Linked DNA regions of Thiorhodovibrio winogradskyi. The protein of the gene in region 1 interacts with the protein of each later gene in a pairwise test. Links are inferred from orthologs where the notes say so. Each region holds a gene or a part of one and is shown on either strand. Other genes may lie near its edges.

Region 1 (8,223 bases):
TGGTCACGCATACGCTCGGCCACCTGTGCCTCGTTATAGCGCTCGTTCTGGCCAATGGTGAACACCTGCGCGGTTCCAGTCTTGCCGGCAATGCGTATCAACGGACTGCGGATGCGTCGGGCCGTGCCGCGCGGACCCTCCACGACCTGGGTCATGGCATCGACCATCGCCTGCCACTGAGCCTCGCTGTCGACCGCGATCCGGTGGCTGACCGGTTTTGTTGGCTGGAAGAAACCCGTGGCAGGATCGCGCACCGCCTGCGCCATGCGCGGTTGAAAGTAGGTTCCGTGATTCGCCATGGCGGCCGTGGCCGCGGCCAACTGTAACGGCGTGACCAAAAAGGCGCCCTGTCCGATGCCAATGATCAGCGTCTCACCCGGGTACCAGGGTTGACCGCGCACTCTTTCTTTCCACTCTGGCGTCGGCAGGAGGCCGCCAAGCTCATCGGCAAAATCAATCCCGGTTTTCGATCCGAAACCGAAATCGGCCAAGAAGCGATCAACCCGTTCGATGCCCATGTCGTGCGCCAGTCGGTAAAAATACACGTCACAGGATTGCACCACGGCATCCTCCACATTCAGGGTGCCATGCCCTCCCCGTCGCCAACAGCGATAGCGATGTCCATGCCCCGGGAGCTGGAAGTAACCGCCACAGTATTTGCCTTCGCTGAAACTAATGGAGCCCGTTGCCAACCCGCCTAGCCCGATGAAGGGCTTGATGGTCGATGCCGGCGGATACTGGCCACGTACCGCGCGGTTATAGAGGGGTTTGTCGATGGAATCGCGCAGCTCGACATAGTCCTGAACGCTAATGCCATCAACAAAGAGATTGGCATCAAAACCCGGCGCGCTCGCCATGGCCAACACACCACCGGAATTGGGATCGATGGCCACAATCGCTCCGCGGTGTCCTTCCATGACGGCCATGGCATCGCGCTGCAGGGCAATATCGAGATAGAGCACCAGATCCTTGCCCGAGGTCGGCAATTGCTCCTTGAGGGTACGCAACACCCGCCCACGCGCATTGACCTCCACTTGCTGAAAGCCGACTATTCCGTGAAGTATGTCTTCATAGGCTTTCTCAAGGCCGATCTTGCCGATGTGACTAGTGCCTGCATAGGCCGAAGTATCAATGCGTTGCATCTCCTCCTCGTTGATGCGGCCGACATAACCGAGCACATGGGCAGTATCGACCGAGTGAGGATAATAACGCAGCAGTTCCGCGTGAATCTGCACTCCTGGAAAGCGATGACTTTGCACTGCAAAGCGCGCACGCTCAGTGTCGCTCAAGTCAAGTCGGATCGGCACTCCGTCAAAACGGCGGTGTTGCCGGCGCAAGCGATCAAAGCGCTGACGATCAAGATCGCTGATCGGGATGATCCGGCTCAGAGCCTTGATCGTTCCTGCAAGGTCCGCAACCTGTCCCGGAATAATCTGCAGCGAATAGGCGGGCACATTATCCGCAAGCAGCACGCCATTGCGGTCGTAAATCAGTCCGCGCATCGGCGGCAAAGGCTCGACACGCACCCGGTTATCTTCGGAAAGGGTGCGATAATGATCGCTATTGTAAATCTGCAGATACACCAGACGAGCGACGACCGCTGCAAGACAAAGGATCACCAACACACCAGCCAGAACGATCCGGCCGGTGAAGAGGCGCGTTTCACCTCGTGGATTCTTAAACCTTGAATCGACCATTTGGTCAGGCTTAAGTAAGATCCAAGCGCCGGACAATCCCTCGTAGCACTATCGCGAACCAGGGCCACAGCAGCATGCTGACAAAGGTCGCTGTCCAGTAGGACAACGCAGGCGTTGGCTGGTTGGTGGCGCTCAGCACCCAGAGCGACAACAGCCGTTCCACGGTAAGGATCAGCCAGATCGACACCGCCTGCTGCCAGGCACGAAAAAGCGCAATACGCTGCTCGAGTTCAACGGTGAGATAGCCCATAACCGAAAAGCTTAGTGCGTGTCGCCCCAGCAAAGACCCGGTGACCACATCCAGCATCAGGCCGGCGAAAAATGCCCAAAACACACCGATCCGATTTGGCAGGGTCGTGATCCAAAAAATCACCGTTAAAGCCACCCATTGTGGGCGATAATCGGCGGCTCCGTCTGGCATGGGCACAACTGTGAGAAGCCCAGCACCACCCAGGGTCAGCAGAATTATCCAAAGTGTACGGCCAGGCACGGAACTCAGGGCTCCAAGGTCGAGCGAAGCGCGGCTGGTTCCGCGCTTTCCGAATTGGTCATGGCGCCCTCCATGAGTTTTGGCAATGACCACACCAACAAAACCTCATGACTGCGATCCAGTCGCGCCGTTGGCTCCGCGATCACGGTTGCGAAACGCTGTCCAGCCTCAATGCGCACCTCGGTAATCCGCGCGACGGGATATCCGGGCGGATAGGTGCCGCCAAGACCAGAGGTAACCAACAGATCGCCCACTCGCACATCGGCCTTTTTTGGAACATGCAGTAGATTAAGCTGATCCACCAATCCGGAGCCGATCGCAATGGACCTCAGCCCGTTGCGATTAACCTTGACCGGCAGCGAGTGCCTGGCATCGGTAATAAGCAACACCGTGGAGGTCAAGGGGTTGGTACGCACCACCTGTCCCATGACCGCATTGGCATCCAGCACCGGCTGACCAACGAAAACCCCTGACAGGGCGCCTTTGTCAACCAACACCTGCTGGCGGTATGGGTCCAAGTCAACCTGCAGTAACTCGGCGATCAGCACCCGCTCACCGACCTTGAAGGCCGAGCCAAGCAGGTTGCGCAAGCGTTCGTTCTCCGACTCAAGCGACGCGAACCGCTGCAGACGGGCGCGCAGCATCAGATTTTCGCGATGCAGGCGGTCGTTTTCGGCATGCAAACGCGTTTTGCTCGCCACCTGGGTTTCCAGGTTCTGGGCAATGCGCGCAGGCAAAGCTGCCAGAAAATGCAGCGGATAGACGGTGACGGCAAGCCCTGAGCGCAGAGAGTCGAGTTGGCGATAGTGCAGATCGGCGATGATCAAGGCAAAGGCAAATGCCACGGCGATAACCATGCGCACGGCAGCCGAAGGTCCGCGATTGAACAGAGGCTTCATGCAAGGATTGCAGAAGAAAGTCTGAACTAAATCAGGAGAGTGACGCAGGCATGAATGCGCATCAATTCACAACCGGCCTATTCGCCGACGAAGAAATCAATCCCTCTTTTGTCGATCATATCGAGCGCCATGCCACCACCACGGGCCACGCAGGTTAGCGGATCATCGGCGATGATGACGGGCAGGCCGGTCTCCTCGGCCAGGAGTCGATCAATGTCCCGCAACAGCGCGCCGCCACCGGTGACCACAATGCCGCGTTCGGCCACATCCGAGCCAAGTTCTGGTGGGGTTTGCTCAAGTGCGATCTTCACCGCGCTGACAATACCCGAGAGCGGCTCCTGCAGGGCCTCGAGAATCTCGTTGCTGTTCAGTGTGAAGCTGCGCGGCATGCCCTCGGCCAGATTGCGGCCCTTGACTTCGACCTCGCGCACCTCGCTGCCGGGAAAGGCGGAGCCGATGGTGTGCTTGATTCGCTCGGCGGTTGCCTCGCCGATGAAGGTGCCGTAGTTGCGCCGCACATAATTGATAATGGAATCATCGAAGGTATCGCCACCGATGCGCGCCGACTGCGAATAAACGATGCCATTGAGCGAGATGACGCCAACCTCCGAGGTGCCACCGCCAATATCGAGCACCATGGAGCCGCGCGCCTCGGACACTGGCAAACCCGCGCCGATGGCTGCAGCCATGGGTTCTTCGATCAGATACACTTCTCGCGCACCAGCACCCGCGGCAGATTCCTTGATGGCGCGCCGTTCGACCTGGGTGGAACCGCAAGGAACGCACACCAGTACCCGCGGACTCGGTCGAATGATGCGGCTCTCATGTACTTTGTGGATAAAGTACTGGAGCATTTTCTCGGTGACCGTGAAGTCGGCAATGACGCCATCTTTCATCGGACGGATGGCGGTGATATTTTGCGGCGTGCGCCCGAGCATGGCCTTGGCTTCCTCGCCAACGGAGGCCACCGTCTTGCGCCCGCCGTCATGATCTTGCCTGATGGCGACAACCGAGGGTTCGTTGAGTACGATCCCTTTGCCACGGACATAAATGAGCGTGTTGGCGGTGCCCAGGTCGATCGACAGATCGTTGGAGAACAAGCCCCGAATGCGTCTAAAAACCATCGATTTTCCTTCCTAAAAACCGGCAGAACAGGCCTCGCTTAGCCGCGCGCGAACGTAAAGCAGCGGGCGCGCCTAAATGAAAAACGCCTCGCATCGAGGCGTTTCACCAGCGAGGTCGCCAATGGATGCCGCTTGACCGATGCGGGCACGATGATGGCAAGCATCATCCCAAGCTTGACCGCCTGGCCATGCTACCAGGCAGGTCGCGCCGCAGCCGTGCAGGCCGAGCGTCGGTGCCCAAGACCGCTCGCACGCCAGTCTGTCTGATATCTGGCGGTTTGTGCTGGCACGGTCTATCGGATCGACCCGAAAATTTAAGCTGACTAATCTAGCAATCTCGCGCTTGCTCGGCAAGACACCCAATGGTAACAGCTTCGGTTAAGGCGGCGAAATCCGGCGCCTGGATCCAGATCCGCATTTCGATCATTATGCGATAGGCGAGTTCTTGCCGAAAGGATTGCAAATGAGCATGAAATGCGTCCCGGGCGCCCGCCATTCTGTCACTGGGCACGCTGGTTGAGCCGCTAGGTATCCATCAAGGATTGCTCTGCCGGAGTTCCGACAGGTGCTCTGTGCTAGGAATTCCGTTAGCATATACCTAAAGGTTAGCGCTCGCGCCGGTTTTGGTAGGGTGAGCGGCCCTAGTTCTCAAAACAGCTGTCTGAATTTGCACCGCCACCATGCAACCGTCCGACGTCGCCCGAATCGCAAATCTTGCCAAACTCGCCGCGGATGCGAGCGAAATTGACCAGTACGCGTCCGAACTCACCGCTATCCTGTCCATGGTCGAGCAGATGAACGCGCTCGACACCACGGCTATCGAGCCACTCGCGCATCCCTTGGAACTCACCCAGCGCCTACGTTCCGATCAGATCACGGAGCCGGATCAGCGCAAGTATTTTCAGCAAATCGCTCCCATGACCGAGGACGGTTTTTATTTAGTACCCCGGGTGATCGAATAACTCAACTGGGTAACCAGAGGAGTCCTCCGCGTGGGTGAGGATCCGCGATGAGTCTTGGAATCGGCGCTTGATCGAACCCACTCCCCATCGGACCCATTCTCATCAGGCCTTTTTTCTCAGGCCCCTTCTCATCAGACAGTTTTCTTGCCAGGACTCATTTTTGACGGCCCGTATCAGGATTGCAGCACCATGCTTGACCAGCCCCAAGGCGTTTCCATCGGCGAACTGGCCGCGCGTCTGCGCCGTCGCGAGTGCTCCAGCCGCGAGCTGACGGCTGATTATCTCGCCCGGATCGAGCGCCATGACAGCGCGTTGAACAGCTTCATCACAGTCACGCCAGAGGCCGCCCTGGCCGCCGCGGACGCCGCTGACCAACGCCTGGCGCGTGGCGAGGGCGGTCCCCTGACTGGCATTCCCATTGCCCACAAGGACATTTTCTGTACCCAGGGCGTGCGGACCAGCTGTGCCTCGCGCATGCTGGACAATTTCATCGCGCCCTATGATGCCACTGTCGTCAGCCGCCTCAATCAGGCCGGAGCCGTCAGCCTTGGCAAAACCAATATGGACGAGTTCGCCATGGGCTCGTCGAATGAAACCAGCTGGTATGGCCCGGTCAAAAACCCCTGGGATACGACGCGCGTGCCGGGCGGCTCCTCCGGCGGCTCGGCGGCGGCGGTGGCGGCTGGTTTGTGCCTGGCGGCCACCGGAACCGACACCGGCGGCTCCATCCGCCAGCCGGCTGCCTTCTGTGGTATCACCGGCATTAAGCCCACCTACGGGCGCTGCTCACGCTGGGGCATGATCGCCTTTGCCTCCAGCCTGGACCAGGCCGGCGTCTTGGCACGCAGCGCCGCCGATGCCGCGCATGTGTTGCAAGCCATGGCGGGCTTTGATCCCAATGACTCGACCTGTGCCGATGAACCCGTGCCCGATTATGCGACCAACCTAAACGACAGCCCGCGGGGCCTGCGTATCGGCGTGCCCAGGGAGTTTTTAAGCCCGGAACTCGACAGCCGCATCGCCGCTGTCATCGAGCAGGCGATCGAGCTGTTGTGCCAGCTTGGCGCCGAGCGTCACGACATCAGCCTGCCCAATAGCGCGCTCTCGGTCCCTGCCTACTATGTGGTCGCGCCCGCCGAGTGCTCCTCCAACCTGGCCCGCTTCGACGGCGTGCGCTTCGGCCATCGCTGCGCTGACCCGATCGACCTGGACGATCTCTACCAACGCAGCCGTGGCGAAGGCTTCGGCACCGAGGTCAAGCGGCGCATCATGATTGGCACCTATGTGCTCTCCGCTGGCTACTACGACGCCTACTATCTCAAGGCGCAGAAGATTCGCCGGCTAATCAAAGAAGACTTCCAGCGCGCCTTCGCCGAGGTGGATATCATTCTGGGGCCAACGGCGCCCACCACGGCTTTCGCGCTTGGCGCCAAGACGGCCGATCCGGTCGCCATGTACCTCAACGACATCTTCACCATCTCGACCAACCTCGCCGGCCTGCCCGGCATGTCGGTTCCGGTCGCGCCCGTCGCCGGGCTGCCGGTGGGTCTGCAACTCATCGGAAATTACTTTGCCGAAGCGCGGCTGCTGAATGTCGCTCACCAGTTGCAACAGGCAAGCGACTGGCATCTGGCGCGGCCGACGGAGCAGAAGTTGAGAAGTTAAGAAGTTGAGAAGTTAAGAAGTTGAGAAGTTAAGAAGTTAAGAAGTTAGTAGTTAGAAGTCGCTTAACGCGGAGGGTCGGCTCTTTCAGCCGCTTTCCCCCTCACTTCACCCTTCAAGCTTCCCCCTTCACAAAGGACAGCGAACATGCCTTGGGAAACCGTGATTGGCCTTGAGATTCACACCCAGCTCAAGACGGCCTCGAAAATCTTCTCCGGCGCCGGCACCGCCTTTGGTGCCGAACCCAATCGTCAGGCTTGCGCCATCGACCTTGGCCTGCCCGGCGTGCTGCCGGTGCTGAATGCTGAAGTCGTGCGCCATGCGGTGCGCTTCGGCACCGCCATCGGCGCCGAGATGCCAGAGTGCTCGGTGTTCGCGCGTAAAAATTACTTTTATCCCGATCTACCCAAGGGCTACCAGATCAGCCAGTACGAGTTACCCGTGGTCGGACGCGGCCAGGTGGATATCCTGCTCGAGGATGGCGGCCTCAAAACCATCGGTGTGACTCGTGCCCACCTTGAAGAGGACGCTGGTAAGTCGGTGCACGAGGACCATTTCGGCGCGGGCGGCCTGAGCGGCATCGATCTCAATCGCGCCGGCACCCCGCTGCTTGAGATCGTCTCCGAGCCCGACCTGCGCTCACCCCAGGAAGCCGTGGCCTACGCGCGCAAAATCCACCAATTGGTGCGTTGGATTGGCATTAGCGACGGCAACATGCAGGAGGGCTCTTTCCGCGTCGATGCCAACATCTCCCTGCGCCCGGCCGGCTCGGACACCCTGGGCACCCGCGCCGAGATCAAGAACATCAACTCCTTTCGGTTCCTGCACAAAGCCCTGGAGTTCGAGATCGAACGCCAGCGCGATATTCTGGAAGATGGCGGCCGCGTTGTGCAGGAAACCCGCCTCTACGATGCCGATCTGGACGAAACCCGCTCCATGCGCTCCAAGGAAGAGGCCAACGACTACCGCTACTTTCCCGACCCAGACCTCCTGCCGGTCATGATCGATGGCGATTTCATCGCGCGGGCCACGGCTGACCTGCCCGAGTTGCCGGATGCCATGCGCGCGCGCTTTGCCGAGCAATATGGCCTGAGCGAGGCCGACGCCAGCCTGCTGACCAACTCGCTCGCCATGGCCGATTATTTCGAGCAAACCGCGGCCGGTTGCGGCGACGCCCGCCTGGCCGCGAACTGGATCACAGGCGCCCTGGCGGCGGCCTTGAACAAATCGGATCTCGATATCGCGGACAGCCCGGTTAGTCCGGCGGGCCTGGTTGGCTTGCTCAAACGCATTCAGGACAAGAGTATCTCAGGCAAGATCGCCAAGCAGGTGTTCGACGGCCTGTGGGTTGGCGAGGGCAATGCCGATGCCATCATCGCCGCGCGCGGG
Region 2 (4,387 bases), 4.4 Mb from region 1 along the record:
TCAAGACCATTGATCGCGGCGGACGGGTGCGAGAGCGCGATCCAGAGGATTTCAAGGTCGGTTATCGCTCGGTCCAGGGTCCGCCGGGGGAGTGGTTTTTGTCCGCTGAGTTGCGCTTGGCGGTGGGCGACCCGGAGGTCGGCGCCAACTGGATCAAGGAATTGCTAGCACAGCGCGCGGCCACTCAGCCCACCGGCACTGCCAATTGTGGCTCGGTGTTTCGCAATCCGCCGGGCGATCGGGCGGCGCGCCTGATCGACAGCGCCGGTTTGAAAGGCTTCCGTATTGGCGGAGCCCTGGTGTCGGAGAAGCATGCGAATTTCATCATCAATCGCGGCGATGCCAGTGCCGCGGACATTCTCGCGCTCATTGACCATGTGCGGGCGGTCGTCGAGCAACAATATGGCATCCGCCTGGTTCCCGAAGTGCATCGCGTTGGAGGTGGACAGGCATGAAGGCAATTGAAGTCAGCCGTTTCGGCAAGGTCGCGGTCTTGATGGGCGGGCGCTCGGCGGAGCGGGCGATTTCGCTCAAAAGCGGTGCCGCAGTGCTGCGAGCCCTGCGTGAACTCGGCGTGGATGCGGAGGACATCGATCCGGATGAGCGGGTGCTGGAGCGGCTTGATCGCGGTGGTTTTGATCGCGCTTTCATCATCCTGCACGGGCGCGGTGGCGAGGATGGCCAGATTCAGGGCGCCCTGGAAACCCTCGGCGTGCCATACACCGGCTCCGGCGTGCTGGGTTCGGCCATCGGCATGGACAAGGTGCGCACCAAATTGGTCTGGGCCGGTGGCGGCTTGCCAACGGCCGAATTCGTGGTGTTGCGCTCGGAGCAGGATATGGATGCGGCGGCGCGGCTTGGCTTTCCACTGATGATCAAACCGGCGCACGAAGGCTCAAGTCTTGGCATGGCGCGGGCTGATTCGCCGCAAGAGCTGACTGATGCGTATCGGGCTGCCGCCGCCTTCGATGCCGAGGTCATTGCCGAGATCTGGCTGAGCGGGGCCGAGTACACCTGCGCCATTCTCGACGGCGAGGCGCTGCCCATGATTCGCCTCGAAACACCGAACGCTTTTTATGACTTCGAGGCCAAGTATCAGGCCGATACCACCAGCTATCTGTGCCCTTGCGGTCTGACGGCGGAACGCGAAGCCGAATACGGCGCGCTCTGCCTGCGCGCCTTCGAGGCCGTTGGCGCGACCGGCTGGGGTCGGGTGGATTTCATGCTCGATGCCGCGGGTCAGCCGCGCTTGCTTGAGGTCAACACAGTCCCTGGCATGACGGACCATAGCTTGGTGCCCATGGCAGCCGCCGCTCGGGGGATGGATTTTACCGAGTTGGTCGCGCGCATTCTGCGCACCAGCCTGAAACCCAGCCGCTAACCAAAATACTCATGGTCAATCCCGCGGACCCCAAGCACTACAGCCTGATCGCGGCCACTCTCAGGCGCGATGCTCCCAGCCGCCAAATGCGTCTGGGCGTGACCACCGAGACGCTGCTGCTGCGCCTGTTCGTGGCACTGTCGCTGATGATCTCGCTGGCCGCGATCCTGTGGCTGGCGGCGGAGTGGGAGCCGCGCATCTTGCCCATTCGGGTCATCACCGTGGATGGCGAGATGCGCAGCCTTTCGCGTCAGGCACTGCAGGAGCGAGTGGCCAGTCACCTGACCGGCGGCATTCTGTCGCAGGATCTCGGGGCCCTGCGCGAGCGGGTCGAGGCCTTGCCCTGGGTCAAGGGGGCGAGCCTGCGGCGGGTGTGGCCGGATCGGTTGATTCTCGAAGTAAGCGAACATGAGGCGGTGGCCCGCTGGGGTGAAGATGGTTTGGTGACGCGAGAGGGGGTGATTTTCCATCCCCAGGACCGTCGGGTTCCGGCCGGATTGCCGCGTCTGTCGGGTGCGGATGAGCGAGCCGTGGAGGTGGTCGACCGACTGCTGCTGTGGCAGCCGCGCCTCGCCGACCTCGGCCTGTTGATTGACGCGCTTGAGTGCGACCGCCGCGGCGACTGGACACTGGAGCTGCTCGGCGGGCCGGTGCTGCATTTTGGCACCGAGCAACTCGAGCGGCGCCTGACCCGGCTGCTGGCGACTTTTCCGCGCATCGAGGCAGTGGCGGTGCCGGAGCGTATCGATCTGCGCTACAGCAATGGTCTCGCGGTGCTTTGGCAAAGGGGCAGTGGACATAGCGACAGAGAGCCCACCGACAGGGAAAGCGATTTCCATGCCCGGGGAAAGCGCATGGCGGCACTCAACGAACAGCGATAGAGCACAGGTTATGGCAAGACGCAGAGAAAATTTAGTGGTGGGGCTCGACATTGGCACCTCGAAGGTGGCGGCCCTGGTTGGGGAGATCAAAGCCGATGACAGCATCGAGATCGTGGGCCTTGGCTTGCATCCCTCGCGCGGGCTCAAAAAAGGTGTGGTGGTGGACATCGAGTCAACGGTCCAGTCCATTCAGCGCGCGATTGAGGAAGCTGAGTTGATGGCTGGATGCGAGATTCATTCCGTGCATGCGGGCATCTCCGGCAGCCATATTGGCAGCCGCAATTCCGATGGGGTCACCGCGATCAAGGAACATGAAGTCAACCAGGGCGATATTGATCGGGTCATAGACGCCGCGCGCGCGGTGCCCATACCGGCGGATCAGAAAATTCTCCACATCCTGCCGCAGGAGTTCATCATCGACAATCAGGAAGGCATCCGCGAGCCCGTGGGTATGTGTGGTGTACGCTTGGAAGCAAGGGTGCACATCATCACAGGTGCGGTCAGTGCCGCCCAAAATATTGTCAAGTGCATTCGTCGCTGCGGCTTGGAAGTCGATGACCTGGTGCTCGATCAGCTCAGTTCGAGCTATTCAGTGCTGACCGAGGACGAAAAGGAACTCGGTGTCTGCCTTATCGACATGGGTGGCGGCACCACTGACATGGCTGTCTTTACCGATGGCGCCATTCGCCACACAGCCGTGGTGCCCATCGCCGGCGATCAAGTGACCAACGACATCGCGGTGGCGCTGCGCACGCCCATTCATCACGCCGAATCCATCAAGATCAGCCACGGCTGTGCTCAATGCGATGCCGCTAGCAAGGAGAGTATCGAGGTGCCAAGTATCGGTGACCGGCCCGCGCGCCAGCTTTCCCATCACACTCTGGCCAATGTGGTTGAGCCGCGCTACGAAGAATTGCTCGGCCTGCTTCAGGGAGAGCTGCGCCGCAGCGGCTTCGAGGACATGGTCCCGGGCGGCGTGGTGCTGACCGGCGGCAGCGCCAAGATGCAGGGGCTGGTGGAATTGGCCGAGGATGTGTTTCGCATGCCGGTGCGCATTGGTGTCCCCCAGTATTTCACCGGGCTTGAGGACCGCATGCGCGACCCTGTCTACGCCAGTGGCGTTGGGCTGCTCATCTACGCCAAGCAGCACAGATTCGAGGCCCATCCCGAGTATCGCGAGACGCGGGGGATCGGTGCTGCCTGGCATAAATTCCGCTCATGGCTGAGCGGCGATCTCTAGTATTGATCGCTATCACGGCGGTCGTTTCAGGACATGACAGCTTCCATCCCTATTACATGACCAGAAATCAGGAGAACTGCAATGACTTTTGAACTGATAGATGCCCAGACCCAAACTGCCGTGATTCGCGTGATCGGTATTGGCGGCGGAGGCGGGAATGCCGTCAATCACATGGTGGCTTCGGATATCGAAGGAGTGGAGTTTATCTGCGCCAACACCGATGCGCAGGCACTCGAAAGCTCCAATGTCAAAACCATTTTGCAGCTTGGCAACGACATCACCAAGGGCCTGGGCGCTGGTGCCGATCCACAGGTCGGGCGCACCGCGGCAGAGGAAGACCGTGAACGCATTAAGGACGCTCTCGAAGGGGCCGACATGGTGTTTATCACCGCGGGCATGGGTGGAGGCACAGGCACTGGAGCTGCTCCCGTGGTCGCACAGATCGCGCGCGAGCTTGGAATACTCACCGTTGCCGTGGTCACCAAACCTTTTCCTTTCGAAGGTGGTAAAAGGCGCAAGGTGGCGGACGCGGGTATCGAGGAGCTGGCCAAATCAGTCGATTCCCTGATCACCATACCCAACGAGAAACTACTGGCTGTGCTCGGTAAGGACATGAGCCTGCTTGACGCCTTCAGTGCCGCGAATGATGTGTTGCGCAACGCCACTCAGGGCATCGCCGAGCTAATCACGCGCCCTGGTCTGATTAACGTCGACTTTGCCGATGTCAAGACGGTGATGTCGGAAATGGGCGTGGCCATGATGGGCACGGGGGCGGCAAGTGGTGACGAGCGTGCGCGCGAAGCCGCGGAAGCCGCCATCAACAGCCCCCTGCTCGAGGATATCGATCTGTCCGGCGCGCGCGGCATTCTGGTCAATATTACAGCC
Region 3 (8,175 bases), 4.4 Mb from region 1 along the record:
CTGGTGCTCGATCAGCTCAGTTCGAGCTATTCAGTGCTGACCGAGGACGAAAAGGAACTCGGTGTCTGCCTTATCGACATGGGTGGCGGCACCACTGACATGGCTGTCTTTACCGATGGCGCCATTCGCCACACAGCCGTGGTGCCCATCGCCGGCGATCAAGTGACCAACGACATCGCGGTGGCGCTGCGCACGCCCATTCATCACGCCGAATCCATCAAGATCAGCCACGGCTGTGCTCAATGCGATGCCGCTAGCAAGGAGAGTATCGAGGTGCCAAGTATCGGTGACCGGCCCGCGCGCCAGCTTTCCCATCACACTCTGGCCAATGTGGTTGAGCCGCGCTACGAAGAATTGCTCGGCCTGCTTCAGGGAGAGCTGCGCCGCAGCGGCTTCGAGGACATGGTCCCGGGCGGCGTGGTGCTGACCGGCGGCAGCGCCAAGATGCAGGGGCTGGTGGAATTGGCCGAGGATGTGTTTCGCATGCCGGTGCGCATTGGTGTCCCCCAGTATTTCACCGGGCTTGAGGACCGCATGCGCGACCCTGTCTACGCCAGTGGCGTTGGGCTGCTCATCTACGCCAAGCAGCACAGATTCGAGGCCCATCCCGAGTATCGCGAGACGCGGGGGATCGGTGCTGCCTGGCATAAATTCCGCTCATGGCTGAGCGGCGATCTCTAGTATTGATCGCTATCACGGCGGTCGTTTCAGGACATGACAGCTTCCATCCCTATTACATGACCAGAAATCAGGAGAACTGCAATGACTTTTGAACTGATAGATGCCCAGACCCAAACTGCCGTGATTCGCGTGATCGGTATTGGCGGCGGAGGCGGGAATGCCGTCAATCACATGGTGGCTTCGGATATCGAAGGAGTGGAGTTTATCTGCGCCAACACCGATGCGCAGGCACTCGAAAGCTCCAATGTCAAAACCATTTTGCAGCTTGGCAACGACATCACCAAGGGCCTGGGCGCTGGTGCCGATCCACAGGTCGGGCGCACCGCGGCAGAGGAAGACCGTGAACGCATTAAGGACGCTCTCGAAGGGGCCGACATGGTGTTTATCACCGCGGGCATGGGTGGAGGCACAGGCACTGGAGCTGCTCCCGTGGTCGCACAGATCGCGCGCGAGCTTGGAATACTCACCGTTGCCGTGGTCACCAAACCTTTTCCTTTCGAAGGTGGTAAAAGGCGCAAGGTGGCGGACGCGGGTATCGAGGAGCTGGCCAAATCAGTCGATTCCCTGATCACCATACCCAACGAGAAACTACTGGCTGTGCTCGGTAAGGACATGAGCCTGCTTGACGCCTTCAGTGCCGCGAATGATGTGTTGCGCAACGCCACTCAGGGCATCGCCGAGCTAATCACGCGCCCTGGTCTGATTAACGTCGACTTTGCCGATGTCAAGACGGTGATGTCGGAAATGGGCGTGGCCATGATGGGCACGGGGGCGGCAAGTGGTGACGAGCGTGCGCGCGAAGCCGCGGAAGCCGCCATCAACAGCCCCCTGCTCGAGGATATCGATCTGTCCGGCGCGCGCGGCATTCTGGTCAATATTACAGCCGGCAGCTCTTTGACCATCGGTGAATTCACCGAGGTTGGCGATACCGTGCGGGATTTCGCGGACGATGACGCCACTGTCGTGGTTGGCACCGTCATTGACACCAGTATGGACAAGGAAATGCGCGTCACCGTGGTCGCCACCGGGCTTGGTGCTCGCGCCGCCGCGCAGGCTGAACAGCCAAAGATGCGTCTGGTGTCCAACGAACCTGACCGCGGCATGGCACCGGATTACCGGGACATGGACCAACCGGCTTACATTCGCAACAAGCGTGCGGCGGCCAACGCTGCCGCTGCCGAAGGAGGGTCGGCGGCGGCCGATCTGGATTATCTCGACATCCCGGCCTTCCTGCGCCGACAGGCGGATTGAATCCCATGCATCGGATTGAGCAAAGGGAGGCATTGCCGACGCGGCATCGTCAATGATGTCGCGCCGCACCCTTTGACCGAGGCGCCGAGTCCAAAGGATCCTGGACGCTCAAACTACCGTTATGCTTGAGGGTAAGGGCCTAGAACGCCTGAAAAACTAGTAAGGCGTTGTTTTTGCATTGGTGTAGAGAGCGGCTCGAATCCGCGAAACTTGGTCGTTGGCGACAAGGTTCGGTTTTTTCATAAAAGGTTGGATTCGGGTGCTTGATTCTAATTCGGGAAAACCCTAATATGGCGACCAAAGGCAGATAACGCTGGCGCGGATTCTGACCACTGACTTCCAAGGTGCCGTGCCATTTCAAGCATCCGCCGGCCGCACAGGCGCGAATGAGTCGATGATGTTGCCTTGATGAGTTAACAGACGCTGGCCGGAGGAGTCGAAATCCTCCGGTCCCCAGGACGAGACTGACGCCGATGGCCGCGATATGAGCGCCCAGATCGAACGCAGCTCGAGTTAAGAGCAAGCAAGTGGCGACGCCGCAGGGACCGCCGCGGTGAACGGAGAGCTTTATCAATGATCCGGCAGCGAACACTCAAGAATGTCATCAGAGCAACTGGTGTCGGATTGCACACCGGCGAAAAAGTGTACCTCACTCTGTCGCCTGCTGCACCTGATACAGGTATCGTTTTTATCCGGGACGATCTCAACGAGCCTTTCGAAATCAAGGCGTGTCCGGCGAATGTTGGAGATACGCGGTTGTCTACAACATTGATGCGCGACGGTGTACGCATTTCGACTGTCGAGCATTTACTCTCTGCCTTTGCTGGACTTGGAATCGATAACGCCTATGTCCGGGTCAGTGCCCCTGAGGTGCCCATCATGGACGGCAGCGCAGCCCCCTTTGTCTTCTTGATTCAATCCGCTGGCATTGAGGAGCAATCACGGCCGAAGCGTTTTATTCGAATTAAGCGTCGTATTCGGGTCGAGGACGGCGATAAGTTTGCCCAGTTCGACCCCTTTGACGGTTTCAAGGTATCTTTCGTGATTGACTTTGATCATCCCGCTTTTTCGTCTCGCGAACAGTCGGCTTGTATCAATTTCTCAACCACCTCCTTTGTCAAAGAGATCAGCCGTGCACGCACTTTTGGTTTCTTGCGCGATATCGAAGCTTTGCGTCAACAGAATCTGGCTCTTGGTGGCACCATGGATAACGCTGTCGTGGTCGATGATTACCGGGTACTGAACGAAGAAGGTCTGAGGTATGGCAATGAATTCGTCAAACACAAAATCCTTGATGCCATAGGTGATCTCTATCTGCTAGGCTACTCACTGATTGGCGCCTTTCATGGTTATAAGTCAGGTCATGCCATCAACAATCAGTTGCTGCGTGCCTTGTTAGCCAATGAAGAAGCCTGGGAAGAAGTGACCTTTGGCGACCCGAAAAAAGCGCCGATTAGCTACGCTCATCCGGTTCCCGTGGCATAATTTCTAGTTAATTCTGGATTTGGTTTATTCTAGCGCGTGTTGGCCGTGATGGTGTGCTATACGCTCAAAGCAGGCTGCAATGCGCTCATCTGATATCGCACTTGCCGCCTGCTTTAAGTGTGATGCAGCGATCGCCGAGAGGCGCCCTTTGGGGTTGCCTGTCACGCCGTGCTTCTGGTCATGATCTCCAGAACCATCAAGATCAAGGGTGGTGTGGGAGTCGGCATGCCTGTGTCCTTGCGGTCCATTGCCAACAAATAGGGGGGGGGACACGCGGACCTGGCATTGTTTCAGGGTGAGTCCCTGCTCTGATAACACATTAAGTATCTGATGTGTAAACAGCCTGAGCTTTGCCGCCCAGACGGGCGAGTCTGCAAACAACTGCAGGCAATCACCATCAGTGCTCGCCTGGGAGCAATGTCGGCGGACACCCTCGGGCAGCAGGGGTTTGATGGTGCGAAGCAACTGCTCACGCTGCTTGAGTTCGCGCAGAACCGAGGCAAGGGCTGTTTCGCGATCAGGACCCGCTAGCTTTGCGGTGGGGCGGAGTTTTTTTAACATGCTGAATTTATTGATGCCGGGATTAGCTGATACCGGAAATGCTTGATTACGGCTTGGCGATGGAGATGACAGACGGCGCTCGAGACCTTTAACCCGATTGACCGATGGCCGGGATACCAGTGTCGCGCGCAAAGCGCGTGGCCTCCCTCCGAGAGTAATGGTGCGACGGCCTTCTTGTTAGGTATTCCTGTCAATGTAGTGACCGTCGCTGCTCGATGCAATCAGCCAAGCCCCCCATTCGAAAATTCGCCCAACAAGAACTGTATTTAGGAGTCATTATGCATCGACGTCAGGTGTTTGCCGCCGAGCAAGGGTTCAGCTCCGTAATTTTGCTGATCATTATGATGGTTGGCCTGATGGCCGGTGGCTTCGGCTATTGGCTGGGGAAATATCGCCTCAACGATGCTTCCCCGATCAGCGGTCAGCTTGCGCTAACCCGCGATCTTGAAGACGCCAAGCTTGAGCTTGAGCAGAAACGACGCCAGATCCAGGCGCATATTGACACTATCGCGGTCCGCGTTGCCGAGATGCAGGCAGAGGTTCTCCGTATGAACGCGCTGGGGCAGCGATTGGTGAAGATGGCTGGCTTGAACAGCGACGAGTTCGACTTCGAGAATCCAGCCGGCGCCGGCGGTCCGGATCGCTACAAGGATCAGTCCAACAGAATCAACGAAGTCGCGCAGGATCTTGCGAAAGTGCTGGCCGCGCTCGATGATCGAAAGCGCAAGCTTGGACTCCTTGAGACGTTCATCATGGAACGTGACCTGACCAAGCACACCAAGCCAGAAGGTTGGCCTCTGCGTTCTGGCGGGATAGTGACCTCGGAATTTGGCTACCGTCGCCACCCGATTACCGGCCGCCGCAGCATGCATCAGGGTATTGATATATCAGGCAAAACTGGTACCGCAATTCTGGCCATGGCAGACGGCTTGGTGGTCTTCGCTGGGCGCAAGAACGGTTACGGTAACATTGTTGAGGTTCGCCACGGCAACGGGCTTGAAACCTGGTATGCCCACAATCAAACCAACTTGGTCAGGGAAGGAGATCTGGTTCGGCGGGGGCAGGAAATCGCCACTCTGGGCTCCACCGGTCGCTCCACTGGGCCCCATGTTCACTTCGAAGTGCGCAAGAATGGCACGCCCATCAATCCGAGAACCTACTTGAGTCCACGTGGCACAGCCCGTATCGCGCGTCTTTGACACTCGCCTAGAATGCGCGGTTCTGGAGCGCGGGTGCGACCTAAGCGCTATACTGGCGCCCTTTTTCGCGCTTCCGTTGAGAGCCACTCATGGGGATGAACCTTTTCAAGAAACTGTTCGGTAGTCGTAATGACCGCTTGGTCAAACGACTGCTGAAAACGGCCGAGCAGGTCACCGCGCTCGAGCCACAACTAGCCGCCTTGCCGGATGATGCCCTGCGCGGCAAAACCGCGGAGTTCCGCGAACGACTGGAGCAGGGCGCCAAGCTAGATGACCTGCTGGCCGAGACCTTCGCCCTGGTGCGCGAGGCCGGTAAGCGGGTGCTTGGCATGCGCCACTTCGACGTTCAGTTGGTGGGTGGCATGGTGCTGCACTCAGGCAAGATCGCCGAGATGCGCACCGGCGAGGGCAAGACCCTGGTCGCCACCCTGGCGGCTTATCTCAATGCCTTGCCTGGCAAGGGCGTGCATGTGGTGACGGTGAATGATTATCTCGCCCGCCGCGACGCGGCCTGGATGGGGCAGGTTTATCACTTCCTCGGGCTCTCGGTGGGGGTGGTGAATTCTTCCGGTGGTCTTGGCCCGGATTCCGCTTCCTATCTCTACGATCCAGAGTTCGAACCGGCTGCTGGTGGCAGCGGCTATCGCCATTTGCGCCCCGTCACCCGGCGCGAGACCTACCATGCCGACATTACCTACGGCACCAATAACGAGTTCGGTTTCGACTACCTGCGCGACAACATGGCCTTCACCCCGGAGCAGCGGGTGCAGCGCGATCCTTTCTATGCCATTGTCGACGAGGTTGACTCCATCCTGATCGACGAGGCGCGCACGCCGCTCATTATCTCAGGTCCATCGGAGGGCAATAGCGATCTATATTTGCAGATCGACCAGATCGTACCCAAGCTCGAGCGCCAGGAACCCATCACCAACGAGGAAGGCCAGCCGGACTTTGGTCCTGGTGATTACTCAGTCGATGAGAAGGCGCGTCAAGTCTATTTGAGCGAGGACGGTCACGAGAAGGTCGAGGACATGCTGACCGAGCTTGGCCTGCTCGGCGAGGGCGAGAGCCTCTATGATGCCTCCAATATCGTTCTGATGCATCATGTGTATGCTGCTCTGCGTGCGCATGCGCTGTTCCAGAAAAATGTCGACTACATCGTCCGCGATGGGCAGATCATCATAGTCGATGAGTTTACCGGTCGCACCATGCCAGGGCGGCGTTGGTCCGAGGGGCTGCACCAGGCAGTCGAGGCCAAGGAACGGGTGGCCATCCAGCAGGAAAACCAGACGCTCGCCTCCATTACCTTTCAGAATCTATTCCGTCTCTATCCCAAGCTTGCGGGCATGACCGGCACGGCGGACACCGAGGCTTTCGAGTTCCAGCAGATCTATGGGCTCGAGGTCGTCGTGATTCCAACCAATGTGCCCATGATCCGCGCCGATCACGGCGATCTGGTCTATCTATCCCAGGATGAGAAGTACAAGGCCATCATCGAGGACATCAAGGACTGTGTCGCGCGCGGTCAGCCGGTGCTGGTCGGCACCGCGTCCATCGAGACCTCCGAACTGGTCGATAAACTGCTGAGCGCCGAGAAGATTCCGCACGAGGTGCTGAATGCCAAGCAGCACGAGCGCGAGGCGGGCATAGTGGCGCGCGCCGGCGAGCCGGGCGCGGTCACCATCGCCACCAATATGGCTGGTCGCGGCACCGACATCGTGCTGGGCGGCAATCTCGAGGCCGAGCTGGAAAATGCCGAGGATCCCGTCGAGCGAGAGCGCATCAAGACTGACTGGAAAGCCCGTCACCAGCAGGTCATCGACGCCGGCGGACTGCATGTGATTGGCACCGAGCGGCACGAGTCGCGCCGCATCGACAATCAGTTGCGCGGGCGCTCCGGCCGCCAGGGTGATCCCGGCTCCAGCCGCTTTTATCTGTCCTTGCGCGATAACTTGATGCGCATTTTCGCCTCCGACCGAGTCGCGAACATGATGCAGAAGCTCGGTATGCAGGAAGGCGAGGCAATCGAGCATCCCTGGGTGAGCAAAGCGATTGAAAACGCCCAGCGCAAGGTCGAGGGACGCAACTTCGATATCCGCAAGCAGTTGCTCGACTACGACGACGTCGCCAACGATCAGCGTAAGGTCATTTATCGGCAGCGCCGCGAGCTGATGGACGCGACCGAGGTCTCCGAGACCATTGAGGCGATGCGCCAGGACGTCCTCGGTCGCTTGATCGATCAGCATATTCCTAGACACAGTCTGGAAGAGCAATGGGACGTGCCGGGTCTGACCCAGGCGTTGGTCGATGAATTTGGCGGCGACTGGCCCATTCAACAATGGTTGGATCGAGACGATGAGCTGCATGAGGAGAGCCTGCGCCAGCGTATCGATGATGAACTCGCGCGCCGGTATCGCGACAAGAAAGACCAGGTAGGGGAAGAGAATTTCCGTCAGGTTGAAAAGGCTGTCATGCTGCAGACACTGGACACCCAGTGGAAGGAACATTTGGCGCAGATGGACTACCTGCGCCAGGGTATCCATCTGCGTGGCTATGCGCAGAAGAATCCCAAGCAGGAGTACAAGCGCGAGGCCTTCCAGATGTTCTCGGCGCTGCTTGATAGCATCAAGCAGGACGTGATTCGCACCCTCGCGCGCATGCAGGTGCAAATGCCGCCCGAGCTGTCCAGTCTGGCCGAGCGTCAGTTCGACCGAGAACGCGCTTTCGAGTTCAAGCACGAAAGTTTTGGTGGTTTGGGATCGGGCCCAGTATCCGGAGCAGAATCTGAAACAGCGTCTGGGGCAGCGGGCGAACCCGAGCTAGCACGGGAGACTGGTGGCGGGACAGAATCCGCCAGCGATCAGCAGCCCTTCGTGCGCGCCGGGCGCAAAATCGGCCGCAACGAGCCCTGTCCATGCGGTTCGGGCAAAAAGTACAAGCAATGCCACGGCAAGCTCGGCTGAGCGGCTGTGATCTTGGATTTCGGACCTGGCCGTCA
Region 4 (8,248 bases), 720 kb from region 1 along the record:
TCCGCTGCCCTTTGACGAGCCGCTGGAATTCATCTATTGGGAGCTGTGGCATGACGAGGGCGCGCGCGCGCGCCATGGCGCTGCCATGATGAGCCCCAATCACGCCTGGTGGGAAGGCATGTATCTGGTCGGGCGGAATTTTTACAGCCGCTTCCTGCCCGAGGCGCGCGCGGTGGCGGGGGGTGCGGCGGCCGAGTTGGTCGACTCGGTGTTGGCGAGGAGCGATCATCATCGCTGGCAGTCCAGTCCTGATGCGGCCAACCCCATCCTTGGCTGGTCACCGCCACCCAGGCTCGAGCCAGACACGAGCGAGCTTGAGGAAAGCGCGGATCCATCAGGTCAGTCACCGCGAGCCGGTGCTGAAGCCCAAGCTGTTGCTCCGATGACGGAGGCGGTGCCAGTCAGCCCAGCCAGCGAGGGTCGTGGTGATGATTAAGCTACGCGCTCCGCTCTTTATCACCCGTCATGTGCTTTTTGCGCTCGTGGCTGGCGGCCTCGGCGGCGTCGTGTTCATGTTCTTTTTGATCGAGTTCGACCACTTCACCAGCTCAAACGAGTTCTGCCTGTCTTGTCATTCCATGACCTACGCGGATGACTTCTACCGGCAATCCGTGCATTACAACTCTCCTTCGGGCGTGCGCGCGAGCTGCGGCGACTGCCATGTGTCAGAGGGTATCATCATGGCGACCTATGACCATGCCGTGGGCACCAAGGATCTCATCAAGCAGCTTTTTGGACCTGACTACGATGACCCGGTCATTAATACCCTGCATTTGCCCGAGGCGGCCTTCGCCGCGCGCGACTGGTTCCGCAAGCGTGACTCAGCCACCTGCAAGCGCTGTCATACTCAGGAGGCCATTCTGGGGACGCGGGCCAACACGGCGGCGATCCACCAGGAGGATGCCCAGGGCAAGACCTGCGTAGACTGCCACATCAATCTGGTGCATCGGCCGGTACCCGAGCGCCAGACCTTCAAGCGCGCCGCCTGGAATAGCATGGTCGAGGAGGAATTCGCGCTTGAACCCGGTGCGGCCGCGGCCTTGCTGGGCGAGCATTGAGGGCACGGGAGCGCATAAGCGCTCCCGTGCTAGTCCATCATTCCAGGGCATGGCTGTCGAACAAAGGCTGCGCAAAAAAATTGTTCGGCACCAGCCGGTGGGTCTGTGGTCAGCGCGGAGCGATCAGTGCTGGCACTCCTCGAGCCGGCGCGAGACGCCCGGAATCATGGCAACAAGAAAAATCCCCGCGAGTACCAGGCTAGCAGTCAGAACAAGAATCAGCGACGCATAGCTGGCCAGTATCACCAGTGGCGTACTCATCGCGATGCCGCCTAACAGGAGCCCGGCAAGCATGAGAGCGCCTGACAGGAGGACGGCTGCGCGCATACTGTTGCAATCGATCATGATCGCGCTCCTAAAAAGCTGTGAGCCGTTAAGTTAGTCTATAAGTATATTCTAATACAGTGGAGCGCTTTTTCAAGTTTTTACCGAGCGGCGGTGGATGGCAGAGGCCGAGGGGCGCGATCAGGTGAAAGCGGCATGGAAGGCAGCCAGGAATCGATCATAGTCGGATTCCGGCAGCGCGTTGATGCCAGCGGCGGCACTGCGCCCTCCGCCGGTGGGGAACTGACGGCAGAGCGCATCGGCGCCATCGGGGCGCTCGAGCGGGGCGCGCACACTGACCAAATAGCCGCCTTGCTCGAGTGCCGTTAGCAGGGCATGGGCGCGCCCTGGAGCTTGCTGGGCCAGTGCATTGCCAAGCACGCCGCTGACTCGGCGCGCCCAAGGCTCGTTTGGCAGCCGCAGCAGGCAGTGGCTTGGGGATTCGTGTTCGGGCGTTAGCGCCCGCGCCAGCGACATGTCCCGCGCGTAGCCGGCGCGCAGTTGGCTGAAAGCCTCATCGGCGGCGATGAACTCGCGCGGGTCGCGATAGGGCTGCAGGCGCCGAAAGAGCGCGTCGGGCGCAAAATGCAGGTCGCTGACCTGTGCCCCATAGCCGTTGTAGTTGAGCAAAATGCCAAGCTCACGCAATGCGTCGGTGTCTTGCTCGGACAGTCCAGCCGCGGTAGCCAGTCGCCGTGCTCTGGCATCGAAATTATCGCCAAAGGTGCCGACCAGCGCCCACGGGAGAAAGTGCCCGTCAAGCGCGGTATTCACCAGCAAACTGGTCCCCTGATCCGGGCAGGGATCGATATGCGCCTCGAGCCGGTCGTGGGTTGGAATTTCTCCGGCATAATGGTGGTCGAACCAGCGCACGGTGGCGCCGGCCGCGAGTACTCGCTCCAGATCCGTGCGGTTTTTATCCAGCGAGATATCGAGTACCGTGAGCCGATCGCCGGGAGCTGGCCGTACCTGCCCGAGCAAGGCTATATCGCGTTTGACGCCAGTGATTAGCTGGCTCGCACGGGGTTCGGCCAGACGCAGTTGCTGCAGGGCGCAGAGCCCGTCCGCATCGCCGTTGAAAAGATCATAATCGCTCATGGCCGCTTTTCCCGTTAGTGATTGCCAAATGGTCCAAGGCAAAAAACCTTGGATTGTCGCGAACCTGAGCGTCCTTGTCACCTCATCTCCTCGACATTTGCGCGCGACAGATGGATTTTCGGGCCACTTCCCGATTAGACTTGTGCGCTTGGATCACACTTTTTTGTTTCCAGGGCGCAAGCCCGCTTCAAGGAGTCAGCATGAGCGTCCAGCAAACCTTATCCATCATTAAGCCTAACGCGGTGGCAAAGAATGCCATCGGAGCCATTTGCGAGCGATTCGAGAAAGCCGGCTTGCGGATTGTCGCCGCTCGCATGTCGCACCTGACCCGCGAGCAGGCCACTGCCTTTTATGCCGTGCATCAAGGCAAGCCTTTTTTTGACGAGCTGGTTGGTTTCATGACCTCGGGTCCGGTGCTGGCCATGGCGCTTGAGGGCGAGGACGCCATCGCCCTTAACCGCGAGATCATGGGCGCCACCAACCCCGCTCAGGCCGCGCCTGGCACCATACGCGCGGACTTCGCCGACTCCTTTACTGAAAATGCGGTGCATGGCTCGGATGCGCCGGATACGGCCGCGACCGAGATTGCCTTTTTCTTCCCCGAAGGGGTTTGCCCGCGTACGCGCTGAGTTGATGGGTCAACCATTCCAGGATTCCTGCTTCATGACCACGGCTCAGTCCATCAATCCGCTAGAGCTTGACATCCACGGTTGCGAGCAGCTTGCCATCGCGCATGGCGGCAAGGCCTTTCATGGTCGCAATCTGTTTAAATGGATGCACAAGCTGGGTGTGCTGGACTTTTCCTGCATGACAGATTTGCCAGCGGCCATGCGCGCATCCCTGGGCCGCCAGTGTCGTTGCGACTTGCCTCGGGTCGCCTTGGAGCAGCCAGCACCCGATGGCACGGTCAAGTGGATACTTGAACTTACCGACGGGCAGCGGGTCGAGACCGTCTTCATTCCTGAAGGCAAGAGACGCACGCTATGTGTCTCATCCCAGGTTGGCTGCGCACTCGACTGTCGGTTCTGCGCGACCGCGCGTCAGGGCTTTAACCGCAATTTGACCCCGGGCGAAATTATCGGCCAGGTCTGGACCGCAACCCGGCGCATCGGTTTGGCGCCAACCAACGTGGTGCTCATGGGCATGGGCGAGCCCTTGGCCAATTTCGACGCCGTGGTGCAAGCCATGGCGGTGATGCGGCATGATTTGGCCTATATGTTGGCCAAGACCCGGGTGACTCTGTCCACCTCCGGAGTGGTCCCCAATATATACCGGCTAAAAGAGGTTGCCGACGTCTCCTTGGCGGTCTCACTGCATGCGCCGAATAACGCGCTGCGGGACCAACTGGTGCCGATCAATCGCAAATACCCGCTCGAGGAACTGGTGTCGGCCTGCAAGGTCTATGCCGGTGCGGATAAGCGCCGACGCATCACCTGGGAGTATGTCATGCTCGATGGCGTCAACGATAGTTTGGCGCACGCCAAGGCACTGATTCGCCTGCTTGAAGGCGTGCCTTCCAAGGTCAATCTCATCCCCTTTAATCCCTTTGCCGGGAGTGGTTTTGCCACCAGCCCGCCCGAGCGGGTCGATGCGTTTCGGCTGCGTCTGATTGGTGCTGGCCTGGTCACCACCACACGCAAGACGCGCGGCGATGGCATTGCCGCGGCGTGCGGCCAGCTTGTGGGGCGAGTCGAAAACCGACGGCGTGCTCTTCCCGTGGTCGGCGCCTTTCTGGCAGCGTCCGTGCTGAGCGCTGGTTGCACGACCATGCTGCCGGGCGGCGACGATGATGGTATCGATGATCATGATCTGCAGGTTGAACTTGGAACCGCAAAGGAAAGCCCCGCGGATCTCTATGTCAACATGGCCTCGGCTTATCTGCAGCGCGGCCAGATCGAGGCCGCGCTGACGCGCGCCAAGCAAGGGGTGCGCGAGGATCGCGGCAGCGCGCGCGCGCGCTATATGCTGGCTATTGTGTATCAGCGCATTGGCGAGCATGCGGAGGCCGAGAAGGAGTTTGGCAAGGCCGTTAAGATCGATCCGAAAAACCCTGATTACCGCAATGCCTGGGGCGTGGTACTGTGCAAGCAACAGCGCTATCAGGATGCGGAAGAACAGTTCCAGCAGGCCCTGAGCAAACCGCTCTACGCCAACCCGGAGGTAGCCCTGGCAAATGCCGCCGACTGCGCGCGGCGTGCGGGCGATGTGGTCGCGGCGGAGCGGTATTGGCGCCAGGCACTCGAGAAAAATCCACGATTCGGTCCGGCGCTACTGAACATGGCCAGCCAGGCCCTCGCCAATGGCGATGCCCAGGGTGCGCGCGGCTATATGAGTCGGTACGTGGCCGCGGGGAATGCGGCCACGGCCAATGCGCTGTTGCTCGCGGTGCGTATTGAGCGGGCGCTGGGCAACGATGCCGCCGCCAAGAAGCTTGAAGGATCCCTGCGACAGCGCTTCCCGGATGCACCCGAAATCATGGAACTTGCTCCCTAAAGACCACGACATTGAGAACCCTCTAGCGGCCTGAACCCATGCACAGCATTGACGAACCGACGCCCGCGCTCCATACCGATACCACTGATCCGTTGCACGATAGCCCCGGACGTCAGCTGCGCGTGGCGCGGGAAAGCAGCGGCCTGACCCTCACGCAGGTGGCGGCCGAGATGCATCTGTCCGTCGGCACCATTGAGGCGCTGGAGGATGATCACTATGACGGTTTGCCAAGCGAAGTCTTTATCATCGGCTATTTGCGCACCTATGCGCGCATCCTCGGACTTAATCCTGTCCCCTTGCTTGATCAATATCGACGCCAGCGGCCAGACGGCCGTTATCCGGCACTGCCCGTCGAGCGCGCGCAGGAAGGGGGGGGGCGGCCGTTTCAAATTCCGCTGATGCCGCTGCTCGGGTTGGTATTGTTGCTGGTGCTTGGCGGAGCGGTCTGGTTCGTGGCAGCACAGCTAGGTGGCGGCGCTTTTGTTGCTGATTTGTTTTCCCCGACGGACGAACAGGATAGCGCGGCTGTCACGCTGAGCGGCAGAGTCGCGCAGCCTGTTCTTCCGCGCCTTGCGGACGAGGCCGAGATGTCGGCATCTCTCAGGACGGAAGGCAGAGAATTGGATGAGGCGATGGTCGACGCGGCTACCGAGGAAGAGAACGCGCAGGCCGATACCTTGGATGCAGTGCCCGCGCCCGAAGAAGCCCCCCTGGAGTCCGGTGCGGAATCCAGTGGGGAAACCGGTGCGGAAACCGGTGCGCAATCTGGTGCGCCATCACGGGCTACAGTGCCCAGCGAGCAGAACCCAGCCAGTCTGATCGTCATTATTGATCGCGATGCGACTGATCCCGCTGCGAGCGAGAATGACGTGGCCGCCGAGAATGGCAATAGCGATGCATCCGCCGCCGCGGAAATCATCATGACCTTTAGCGGACCCTGTTGGGTTGATGTGCGCGATTCCACTGGCGAATACAAACTCTTTGGCGAAATGAACAAAGGCGATCGGCGGGTTCTCGGGGGACGGGGCCCTTACTCCATCATCCTAGGGAATGCGGCAGCTGTCGCGCTAACAGTGGACGGCAAGGAATTCGATGTGGAAGCCGTCGCGCGAGGCAATGTGGCCCGTTTCGAACTTGATCCCGCCACCCGCTGACTCCAGGGTTCCTGATTTCGTCTAGAGGCGAACAGCATTCACATGGTCGAACAGACTCGGGTTGCAATGCCCGCACAAGCACCGGCAAAGCCACCCGCGCAGCTAAAAGCCGTGCGCGGCATGCACGATATTCTTCCGGCGGATAGCGCCCGTTGGCAGTGGCTGGAGGGTTGCGCGCGCGACCTGCTCGCGGGTTACGGGTATCGGGAAATTCGCATGCCCCTGGTCGAGCAGACTGGGCTTTTTCGACGCTCCATCGGCGAAGTGACCGACATCGTCGAGAAGGAAATGTATAGCTTCGAGGATCGCGGCGGCGATCATCTCAGTCTGCGCCCCGAAGGCACCGCGAGCTGCGTGCGCGCGGCCATTGAGCATGGTCTGCTCGGTCAGCCACAGCGGCTGTGGTATGCCGGGCCCATGTTTCGGCGCGAGCGGCCGCAGCGAGGCCGGTATCGGCAATTTCACCAGATTGGCGTTGAGGTCTTCGGGCTGAGCGGCCCGGACATTGATCTCGAGCAGATTCTCCTCACGCGTCGGCTGTGGGAGGCGCTCGGGCTGACGGACCTCCATCTGGAACTCAACAGCCTGGGTGATCCAGCAGACCGTGTCCGTTACCGCGAGGATTTGGTCGCCTATCTCGACCAATATCGCGACGCGCTTGATGAGGATAGCCTGCGCCGTCTTGCGACCAACCCGCTGCGGGTGCTCGACAGCAAGAATCCGCTGCTGCGTGAACTGATTGACGCCGCGCCCAGCCTGCTCGATTACCTAGGCAGCGAGGCGCGTGCGCATTTTGACGCGCTTTGCCGCGGGCTCGAGGGTGCTGGGCTCGAGGTGCGCATCAATCCGCGACTGGTGCGCGGGTTGGATTACTACAACCGCACTGTCTTCGAGTGGGTCACCGATGCCCTGGGTGCTCAGGGGGCTGTTTGCGCCGGGGGGCGCTACGACGGACTGGTCGAGCAACTCGGCGGACGTGCCACGCCCGCTATTGGGTTTGCCATGGGGCTGGAGCGGTTGCTCGATCTGAGCGCGCCGAGTGCCGCGGATCTAAAAGACGCGCCAGACCTCTATCTGGTCGCGGTCGGTGAACAGGCCGAGGCACGGGCCGTGCTGGTGGCGGAGCAAGTGCGCGAGCAACTGCCTGGGGTGCGCTTGCTGTGCCATTGCGGTGGCGGAAGCTTCAAGAGTCAGTTCAAGAAAGCCGACCGCAGCGGCGCCCATTTTGCGCTGGTGCTGGGTGACGAGGAACTGGCCGGGGGGCAAGTCAGCGTTAAGCCGTTGCGCGGCGAGGGGGCGCAAGAGTCTGTCGCGCTTGCTGATTTGTCACGCAATCTGGCTGGGAAACTGGGCCTTTGATCGATTCGATCAATAGACAGGGTTATTTATACACAAGGATAAGACCGTGGTCGATTTGCAAACCGACGAAGAAAAAGCCGAAGCCATCAAAAAATGGTGGAAAGAAAACGGCCTTGCGGTGGTCTCCGGGGTGGTGATCGGACTGGCGGCCATCTTTGGCTGGCGTGCCTGGGTCGGCTATCAGGAGCAGCGCGGGCAGCAGGCATCGCTCGCCTTCGAGGAGCTGATGGTCACTGTGAGTCAGGTCTCGAACATGCCGCCGGCGCAGGGTGGCGTGGCATCCGAGTCCGATCCAGCGGAGCCGGGTGGATCAGCCGCGGGTCAGGCGCGCGATTCGCTGCTGAGCGTTGCCACCGAACAGCAGTCGCGCCTAAGCGAGAATCATGGGTCCACGGCCTACGAGTATTTCGGCCAGCTCGCCCTGGCCAAGGCACGGAATGACCAAAGCCAGAGCGCGGCGGCGGCCGAGGCACTGCGCGCGGCCATCGATCAGGCACCCACACCCTTGCTCAAGACGCTGGCCGGGCTACGTCTGGCGCGGGTGCTGATCGGGATCCAGGATTATGCAGCGGCTGGAGCCGTGATCGACCAGCACGATAACAATGAGAGTTTCGCGGCTGATTTCGCGGCTCTGCGTGGCGACATTGCCCTGGCCGAGGATCGCATTGAGGATGCCCGCGCCGCTTACCGGCAGGCGCTGGAAGGAGATGTCGCGGCCGCTGGTTTGATTGAACTGAAACTGCAGGATTTGCCCCCGCCGGC

What was found.
Region 2: the proteins of Thiowin_RS24965 (region 1) and ftsA interact in binary tests that used the Escherichia coli proteins (3 or more experiments, as listed by UniProt). The link is inferred for Thiorhodovibrio winogradskyi from one-to-one orthologs.
Region 3: the proteins of Thiowin_RS24965 (region 1) and ftsZ interact in binary tests that used the Escherichia coli proteins (3 or more experiments, as listed by UniProt). The link is inferred for Thiorhodovibrio winogradskyi from one-to-one orthologs.
Region 4: the proteins of Thiowin_RS24965 (region 1) and Thiowin_RS21720 interact in binary tests that used the Escherichia coli proteins (3 or more experiments, as listed by UniProt). The link is inferred for Thiorhodovibrio winogradskyi from one-to-one orthologs.

What each region holds. Positions count from the first base shown.
Region 1 is NZ_CP121472.1:5,437,215-5,445,437, forward strand. The notes cover bases 2,188-5,082. They hold Thiowin_RS24965 (rod shape-determining protein), read right to left. Parts: upstream 4,211-5,082; coding sequence 3,164-4,210; downstream 2,188-3,163. Other genes in these bases: mreC (rod shape-determining protein MreC), read right to left, coding at 2,193-3,086; gatC (Asp-tRNA(Asn)/Glu-tRNA(Gln) amidotransferase subunit GatC), read left to right, coding at 4,891-5,082. In the rest of the region: mrdA (penicillin-binding protein 2), read right to left, coding at 1-1,697; rod shape-determining protein MreD, read right to left, coding at 1,708-2,118; more of gatC, read left to right, coding at 5,083-5,172; Asp-tRNA(Asn)/Glu-tRNA(Gln) amidotransferase subunit GatA, read left to right, coding at 5,362-6,837; Asp-tRNA(Asn)/Glu-tRNA(Gln) amidotransferase subunit GatB, read left to right, coding at 6,982-8,223. UniProt on the Escherichia coli protein: Forms membrane-associated dynamic filaments that are essential for cell shape determination. Acts by regulating cell wall synthesis and cell elongation, and thus cell shape.
Region 2 is NZ_CP121472.1:1,083,901-1,088,287, forward strand. What follows is about bases 1,585-4,387. They hold ftsA (cell division protein FtsA), read left to right. Parts: upstream 1,585-2,272; coding sequence 2,273-3,502; downstream 3,503-4,387. Other genes in these bases: Thiowin_RS04820 (cell division protein FtsQ/DivIB), read left to right, coding at 1,585-2,262; ftsZ (cell division protein FtsZ), read left to right, coding at 3,584-4,387. In the rest of the region: murB (UDP-N-acetylmuramate dehydrogenase), read left to right, coding at 1-455; Thiowin_RS04815 (D-alanine--D-alanine ligase), read left to right, coding at 452-1,381; more of Thiowin_RS04820, read left to right, coding at 1,393-1,584. UniProt on the Escherichia coli protein: Essential cell division protein that assists in the assembly of the Z ring. May serve as the principal membrane anchor for the Z ring.
Region 3 is NZ_CP121472.1:1,086,722-1,094,896, forward strand. The notes cover bases 1-2,847. They hold ftsZ (cell division protein FtsZ), read left to right. Parts: upstream 1-762; coding sequence 763-1,932; downstream 1,933-2,847. Other genes in these bases: ftsA (cell division protein FtsA), read left to right, coding at 1-681; lpxC (UDP-3-O-acyl-N-acetylglucosamine deacetylase), read left to right, coding at 2,506-2,847. Also shown: more of lpxC, read left to right, coding at 2,848-3,417; Thiowin_RS04840 (DciA family protein), read right to left, coding at 3,442-4,110; Thiowin_RS04845 (M23 family metallopeptidase), read left to right, coding at 4,194-5,177; preprotein translocase subunit SecA, read left to right, coding at 5,267-8,140. UniProt on the Escherichia coli protein: Essential cell division protein that forms a contractile ring structure (Z ring) at the future cell division site. The regulation of the ring assembly controls the timing and the location of cell division.
Region 4 is NZ_CP121472.1:4,719,237-4,727,484, reverse strand. Bases 4,150-7,069 are described here. They hold Thiowin_RS21720 (RodZ domain-containing protein), read left to right. Parts: upstream 4,150-5,011; coding sequence 5,012-6,127; downstream 6,128-7,069. Other genes in these bases: hisS (histidine--tRNA ligase), read left to right, coding at 6,170-7,069; pilW (type IV pilus biogenesis/stability protein PilW), read left to right, coding at 4,248-4,973. In the rest of the region: Thiowin_RS21755 (multiheme c-type cytochrome), read left to right, coding at 1-436; Thiowin_RS21750 (cytochrome c3 family protein), read left to right, coding at 429-1,058; Thiowin_RS21745 (hypothetical protein), read right to left, coding at 1,182-1,403; Thiowin_RS21740 (acetyltransferase), read right to left, coding at 1,524-2,480; ndk (nucleoside-diphosphate kinase), read left to right, coding at 2,681-3,109; more of hisS, read left to right, coding at 7,070-7,486; Thiowin_RS21710 (YfgM family protein), read left to right, coding at 7,533-8,248.